Regions from separate parts of the Pseudoalteromonas sp. 1CM17D genome, predicted to be linked through region 1. Evidence: predicted binding sites of a transcription regulator. Region 1 holds the regulator's gene; the other holds the start of a gene.
The links. Region 1 encodes NrdR, which represses ribonucleotide reductase genes. Its sites were predicted from a motif close to AAACACNANATNTNGTGTTT; they were not measured.

Region 1 (4,219 bases):
TGGTTAATTTAAATGTATTACCTTGTACAGCGTTTACTGTCAGGCTTATACCATCTATACATACAGACCCTTTGTAAGGAATGTACTTCATTAAGTTTTCATCGGTGCTTAGCCAATATTCTGTGGCGCGCGCATTACTAGTAATGGCTGTAATGGTTGCAATGCCATCAACATGACCTGACACTAAATGCCCGCCTAAACGTGAAACCGGCTGCATGGCTTTTTCAAGGTTAACTGTTTGGCCAATATTATAATTTGCAAACCCAGTTAAGCTGATAGTTTCGTTTGATAAGTCGGCACTAAAGCCATCAATGTGCTTATCAACTACCGTTAAACATACGCCATTTGTGGCAATGCTATCGCCAAGCTTTACATCGCTCATATCAAGATTAGCGCTTTGAATGCGAATGGCTAAATCGCCTTGTTTTTTTTGTAATAGCGCAATTTTGCCTGTGGCTTCAATTATTCCAGTAAACATAGCCCTACTCTTTTAATTAAGTGATTGGAATGTGTTTTGTGGCGGTTATACGTAAATCATCGCCTATTTTCACACACTCTTTAAACGTCAAATTAACGGTGTTTTGCATATCTGTTAGCGGTGCAAAATTAACTAAGCTTTTTGCATCGCACCCCATTAGTTTAGGCGCTAAATAAAATATATATTCGTCTATTAAATTAAGCTCTGTCATTTTACCGGCAAGTGTAGCACCCGCTTCTAAATAAACATGATTAAATTGCAGCTTAGCAAGGTGCGCTAAAACAGACGTTAAATTAACTTTGTTATTTTGCTGTGGCACTTCTATATGCCTTACAAAATGCGGCCACTGCGTTGATTTATCAACCTTGGTAGTAAAAATTATTATTTCACTTTCAATATTAAATACTGCCAGCTCTGGTGTAAGCCTATTTTGTGAGTCAATTATAACACGCACCGGTTGGCGTAGGGGTAATTCAGTAGGCAAAGCCTGTGGCAACTCGCTTAACCTCACATTGAGCTTAGCATCATCGGTAATAACCGTATCGGCGCCCGTTAAAATAGCGCAGCTTTGTGCTCGGTGTAATTGTACATCTTGTCGCGCAGCGCTGCCGGTGATCCACTTACTTTGGCCATTTTTAAGCGCGGTTTTACCATCAATGCTGGCCGCCATTTTACACGTAACATACGGAAGCCCGTGCTCCATACGCTTAAAAAAACCTAAATTAAGTGCGCGCGCTTGCTGCTCTAAAAGCCCAAATGCAACCTCAATACCGGCATCGCTGAGTATTTTAAGCCCTTTACCTGCGACTTGTGGGTTGGTGTCGACCATAGCTGCAATAACTTTTACTACACCTGCCGCTTTTAAGCCCTCTGCACACGGCGGAGTGCGTCCGTAATGGCTACACGGTTCAAGCGTAACATACGCAGTCGCACCTTTTGCGTTTTCACCTGCTACAGCAAGGGCATTAACCTCAGCATGCCCCTGCCCAGCTAATTGATGAAACCCTTCACCAATTATGTGGTTATCTTTAACTAAAACACACCCTACATTAGGATTGGGGGTGGTTGTAAATCGCCCTTTTTTTGCAAGCTCGATGGCACGTGCCATGTACATTTCATCTTGCGCGGTAAAGGTTGTTTGGTTTTGCATTATTACTCCCCTAAACGGGCAATTTCTTCACCAAATTCGCGTATATCTTCAAACGAGCGATACACAGAGGCAAACCGCACATAGGCTACTTTATCCAGTTTTTTAAGCGCCTCCATTATGCACTCACCCACAAGGTGACTTGATATTTCTCTCTCGCCGGTAGCACGCAATTGCGATTTAATAATATTAACCACTTCATCCACTTGCTCTGTACTAACAGGGCGTTTTTCTAGGGCGCGATTAAGGCCATTGAGTAGTTTATCTTCATTAAAGGGCTCTCGGCTGCCATCTTGTTTAATTACACGTGGCATAACTAACTCGGCGCCTTCAAAGGTAGTAAATCGCTCGTGACACTCGTTACATTCACGACGACGGCGAACTTGGTGGCCTCCGCCGACTAGGCGAGAATCAATAACTTTAGTATCTTTTGCGGTACAAAATGGGCAATGCATAACTCGGTACTTCCGTTTTAAAACAAAAAAGGCCGCTATTTAGCGGCCTTTTATCTTAGCAAAAAAATAGGGCCTGTTGGCCTTTCAGGATTAAATTTGTTCTATCTAGGGGTGATTTGATCGCGGCGCGAGGTTTGTAACCTAGTGGGCTAAGTAAAAACCGAGCAACAAAGAGTAAATCCCCCCTAGGACGAACCCGAGGGCAGTGCATGTTTGGCATTTATGCTGCGTTATCGCCTATTTGTGTGGAGTAACCACACTACATAGACTCTGCCTTGCCTAAAAACCAAACATACTACTGCAAATTAAACCTCGAAAGGTAAACAGGCCCCTTGTTGTGATCTAAATTACTGCTGCTTATGCAATTAAGCGTATACAGGTAGTTTTGCACAAATTGCTTTAACTTTTTCTTTAACTTGCGCTTGTACTGACTCATCGTTGATGTTGTCTAATACGTCACAAATCCAGCCAGCAAGTTCTTTCGATTCAGCTTCTTTAAAGCCACGACGCGTAATTGCAGGTGAACCAATACGTAAACCAGAAGTAACAAACGGTGAGCGAGGATCGTTTGGTACAGAGTTTTTGTTCACAGTAATATTTGCATTACCAAGCGCTGCGTCTGCATCTTTACCTGTGATATCTTTATCGATTAAATCAAGTAAGAATAAGTGGTTTTCTGTTTTATCAGATACGATTTTGTAACCGCGCTCTTGCATAACAGCAACCATAGCTTGAGCATTTTTAACTACTTGCGCTTGGTATGTTTTAAATTCTGGTTGTAGAGCTTCTTTAAATGCCACTGCTTTTGCAGCAATAATGTGACATAAAGGACCACCTTGGCCACCTGGGAACACAGCGCTGTTAAGCTTTTTGTAAATTGCTTCGTCGCCACAAGCAGAAATAATTAAACCACCACGAGGGCCTGCTAATGTTTTGTGTGTTGTTGTTGTTACAACATGCGCGTGAGGTACTGGGCTTGGGTAAACACCCGCGGCAATTAAACCTGCAACGTGAGCCATATCAACAAATAAGTAAGCACCTACTTTATCAGCAATCTCACGGAATTTAGCCCAATCAACAATACCTGAGTATGCAGAAAAACCACCAATAATCATTTTTGGTTTGTGCTCAAGTGCTAGCGCTTCTACCTGTGTGTAGTCAATTTCACCAGTTGCTTCGTCTAGCCCGTACTGGATTGCATTGTATAGCTTACCTGAGAAGCTTACGTGTGAACCGTGCGTTAAGTGACCACCATGAGCTAAGCTCATACCAAGTACAGTGTCGCCCGCTTCTAATAATGCTAAGAAAACAGCTGCATTTGCTTGAGAACCCGCATGTGGCTGAACGTTTGCGTAGTCAGAACCAAATAGCTCGTTAGCACGATCAATTGCAAGTTGTTCAACAACGTCTACGTGCTCACAACCGCCATAGTAACGTTTGCCCGGGTAACCTTCTGCGTATTTGTTTGTAAGCTGTGAACCCTGTGCTTCTAGTACGCGTGGGCTACAGTAGTTTTCTGATGCGATTAATTCAATGTGCTCTTCTTGGCGAGCAGTTTCTTTGTTTATCGCGTCAAATAACTCTGGATCAAAATCCGAAATATTCATGCTACGTTCTAACATTGGGGTCTCCTAGGGCAACGTGTATGGTGTTTTTTAGAGGCTTTATTGTACGCTTTAAACGACTCTTTGCCTACGCTCTTAAGTTGAGGATATTTAAACAGGGATTGAATCTATTTCACAGCGTTTTTAAGATGATATTTTTTTATAAATGCATTAATAATTTAAATGTTTTTTATTTTTTACATTTAATTAGTTAATGATAAATACTTTATTTAGCGCGTTCAAAATACAAAAAAAGCGGCCAAAGCCGCTTTTTTAACGCTAAGTTAGTTAGCCTAACTTAGCGAGTATTTCAGTGCGTAACGCTTCATAATCAGGGTTAATGTCGCTTGCTAAACAAGGTTTAGCAAGTGCGTCGCTAAGTGGTTTTGGCATATCAAGTTCAATATTTAGGATCTCTTCTACGCTTTCTTTAAACTTAGCGGGGTGAGCAGTTGCTAAAAAGATACCTGCTGCGCCGGGTGCTTTATTCTCTACAAGACCTTGGTATGCAATGGCGGTATGCGGCTCTGCAACA
Region 2 (4,219 bases), on a different contig from region 1:
CTTCAGTATCAGCTCTTAGCAACCCGGTATTAGGCGCCAAGAGTATTTGTTATTATTTCTAAGCGACCATGCTATCACAATTAATTTAAATTTACAGGCGCAAAACTTTGCGATTTATCAATTTAGCCCTATATAATGGCCTCAGATTGACGAGGAAGTATTTTATGACCGAACATCAAAATGTAGATAACGCAGAAATAGCAAAATTTGAAGCCATTGCAGAGCGATGGTGGGACCAAGACGGAGAGTTTAAACCTCTTCACGAAATTAACCCATTACGATTAGACTTTGTGGCTAACAAAACCCAAGGCTTATTTGATAAAGAAACACTCGATGTAGGCTGTGGTGGCGGCATTCTTAGCGAAAGCATGGCACGCATGGGCGCACACGTAACCGGTATAGACATGGGGCAAGAGCCACTCACCGTAGCAAAGCTTCATAGCCTAGAAACCGGTGTAAATGTTGACTATATAAAAGTACCAGCGGAAGAATTTGCAACCCAGCACCCTGCTCGCTTTGATGTAATAACCTGTATGGAAATGCTAGAGCATGTACCTGACCCTGCTTCTATTATTCATGCAGTCGCAGAGCTTGCCAAGCCAGGGGCTGATGTGTTTTTCTCAACCCTAAATAAAACACCTAAAGCTTATTTGTTTGCTATTGTAGGTGCTGAAAAGCTGTTAAAAATGGTGCCTGAGGGCACACACGATCACAACAAATTTATCAAACCTGCACAACTTATTGCATGGGCTGAACAAGCCGGTTTAAAAGTACGTGCCAGTGCTGGCCTGGGCTACAACCCGCTTTCTAAGCAGTATTCATTAAATACAGATGTGAGTGTTAATTACATTCTTCATTTTGAGAAGTTAGCGTAATGGCTAGCTCTCATACCCCCTTAACTCCTTTTGAGTACGACGCTTTCTTATTTGATTTAGATGGCACCTTGCTTGATACAGCAGACGATTTAGGTGCTGCTTTAAATGCTGTACTTAAAAGTGAAGGTGTTGTGCAAGTTACGCCTGAGGCGTATAGAAAAGTAGCGTCTAATGGCGCCGGCGCACTACTTGAACTTGGCTTTAAAGCGCAATGGGCATCGCAACCACAAACTGAACGTATAAAACAGTTAGTCAGCCACTACAGCCAAAACCTAGCGACACACACCCGCTGCTTTGAAGGTATAGAATCATTACTCATAGCCCTTGATAACCAAGGTATAAAATGGGGAATAATGACTAATAAGCCAGGGTTTTTAACCGATCCATTAGTGGCTGCTATACCCGCTTTAAAAAATGCACACGTTGTGATCAGTGGCGATACCCTCACCGAGGCTAAACCATCACCTTTACCCTTACTACACTGTACAAAACTGATGAACGTAGATCCTAAGCGTTGTTTATACATAGGTGATGCTCAACGTGATATAGAAGCAGGTAAAGCCGCAGGTATGCACACAGCAACAGCCCTTTGGGGCTATATACCAAGTATTGATGAGGCCAAGGGCTGGGAAGCCGATTTTAACTGGCACACCCCTATTGATGCTTTTAACCATATATAGTGCCATGTAAATTTTTAAGCACTATATATTGTGATTGTGTTAGTTTTTATGCAAAGCTTGATGATAAAAAAAGCAGTCGAAATTTATTTTCAAAATGCGTAAATTTAGCAGATCATTAGTTGATTTTTAGCTATTTCAACTTAAATGATTGTTCGAAGGTGAGTGACTACTAACACAAATACGTTATCCCAAAGTTATCCACAAATAGGGGCAATTATGTCCCTTGCAAATCAGCTCAGACCACACTATCTTGTGATCTCTAAATTGAACAACACCAGATATTGTGGCCAAATGTTATTCAATTAAATTCGCCAATACGGTGAAACTTATAATAAATGAATACGTACCTTGCTTTGGCGAGGTATAAAGCATTGGTCAAAATACACAATTCCCAAGGAATACAGGCAAAGCTATGAACCAACAGTTATCTGTAAGCAAGCGTGACGGGCGTAAAGAGCCTTTAGATCTTGATAAGATCCATCGCGTTATTGAATGGGCCGCCGAAGGTTTAAACAACGTATCGGTTTCACAGGTTGAATTAAAGTCACACATTCAATTTTACGACGGTATTCGTACAAAAGACATTCACGAAACCATCATTAAAGCAGCAGCCGATCAAATTTCAAAAGAGTCGCCTGACTACCAGTACTTAGCTGCCCGCTTAGCTGTATTCCATTTACGTAAAAAAGCGTATGGCCAGTTTGAGCCACCACGTTTATTTGACCATGTTACAAAAATGGTTGAAGACAAACGCTACGACGCGCACTTACTTGTTGATTACACAGAGCAAGAGCTTGACGAGCTAGATGCTTATCTTGATCATTCGCGCGATCTTAACTTTAGCTACGCAGCAGTAAAGCAGCTTGAAGGTAAATACCTGGTACAAAACCGCGTAACGGGTGAGATTTACGAAAGCGCTCAGTTTTTATATATCTTAGTGGCTGCGAGTTTATTCTCTGACTACCCGCGCGAAACGCGTACTGACTACATCAAACGTTTTTACGATGCAGTATCAACGTTTAAAATCTCTTTACCTACGCCAATTATGTCGGGTGTGCGTACGCCTACGCGTCAGTTTAGCTCGTGTGTACTTATTGAATGTGGCGACAGCCTTGATTCAATTAACGCCACATCATCTGCCATTGTTAAGTACGTTTCACAACGTGCAGGTATTGGTATTAACGCTGGCCGTATTCGTGCTTTAGGTAGCCATATCCGTAATGGCGAGGCGTACCACACAGGTTGTATTCCTTTTTATAAGCACTTTCAAACAGCAGTTAAAAGCTGCTCGCAAGGTGGTGTACGTGGCGGTGCTGCAACGTTATTCTACCCGCTTTGGCATTTAGAAGTAGAAAACCTACTGGTACTTAAAAATAACCGTGGTGTTGATGATAACCGTGTTCGTCATTTAGATTACGGCGTACAGTTTAATAAACTAATGTATTCTCGTTTAATTAAAGACGACTACATTACATTATTTAGCCCATCAGATGTGCCTGGCCTTTACGATGCATTCTTTGAAGACCAAGACGAGTTTGATGCGTTATACGTAAAATACGAGCAAGACGAGTCTATTCGTAAAAAGCGTATTAAAGCGATTGAGCTTTTCTCAATGTTCGCACAAGAGCGTGCCAGCACAGGTCGTATTTATTTACAAAACGTGGATCACTGTAATACGCACAGCCCGTTTATTTCTAAAGTTGCGCCAATTCGCCAATCTAACTTATGTTTAGAAATTGCATTGCCAACTAAGCCGTTAAATAACGTAAACGATGAAGAAGGCGAAATTGCACTTTGTACGCTATCTGCATTTAACCTAGGCGCTATTGAGTCACTTGATGAACTTGAAGAACTTGCAGAGCTTGCAGTACGTGCACTTGATAACCTACTTGATTTCCAAGACTACCCAGTACCGGCTGCACGTAATGCCACTATGGGCCGTCGTACGTTAGGAATAGGCGTAATTAACTACGCTTACTACCTTGCTAAAAATGGTAAGCGTTACTCAGATGGCAGTGCTAATGCACTGACTCACAAAACGTTTGAAGCAATTCAATACTACCTAATGAAAGCATCAAACGAGCTGGCTAAAGAGCGTGGCGCGTGTCCTAAGTTTAACGAAACAACGTACTCTCAAGGTATTATGCCAACTGATACGTACAAACGTGACTTAGATAAAATTTGTGATGAGCCACTGCACTTAGATTGGGATTCATTACGTGCCAGCATTAAAGAGCACGGCATGCGTAACTCAACACTTAGCGCATTAATGCCTTCAGAAACATCGTCGCAAATCTCTAACGCAACTAACGGTATTGAGCCACCACGTGGTCACATTAGCGTTAAAGCAAGTAAAGACGGTATTTTAAAACAAGTAGTTCCTGAGTACGAACGCTTAAAAGATAACTACGAGCTACTGTGGGATATTCCATCAAACGATGGTTACTTACAGTTAGTGGGCATAATGCAAAAGTTTATTGACCAAACTATTTCGGCCAATACTAATTATGATCCAAACAAATACGAAGGCGGTAAAGTACCTATGAAAGTCTTATTAAAAGACTTACTAGGTGCATACAAGCTTGGTGTTAAAACACTTTACTACCATAACACCCGCGATGGCGCATCAGATGCACAAGACGACACTCCAGAAGTGGAAGATGA

Region 2: a site for NrdR is predicted at 1,825-1,844, ahead of nrdA (class 1a ribonucleoside-diphosphate reductase subunit alpha). Genes of this name have one in related genera too.

What each region holds. Positions count from the first base shown of each region.
Region 1 covers NZ_JALNTP010000015.1:38,113-42,331, reverse strand. The annotation lists gene MSC25_RS18815 (riboflavin synthase) at 1-478, opposite strand, end outside; gene ribD (bifunctional diaminohydroxyphosphoribosylaminopyrimidine deaminase/5-amino-6-(5-phosphoribosylamino)uracil reductase RibD) at 495-1,628, opposite strand; gene nrdR (transcriptional regulator NrdR) at 1,631-2,080, opposite strand; gene glyA (serine hydroxymethyltransferase) at 2,446-3,702, opposite strand; gene thrC (threonine synthase) at 3,973-4,219, opposite strand, start outside.
Region 2 covers NZ_JALNTP010000001.1:578,805-583,023, forward strand. The annotation lists gene ubiG (bifunctional 2-polyprenyl-6-hydroxyphenol methylase/3-demethylubiquinol 3-O-methyltransferase UbiG) at 165-875, shown strand; gene MSC25_RS02590 (HAD-IA family hydrolase) at 875-1,555, shown strand; gene nrdA (class 1a ribonucleoside-diphosphate reductase subunit alpha) at 1,968-4,219, shown strand, end outside.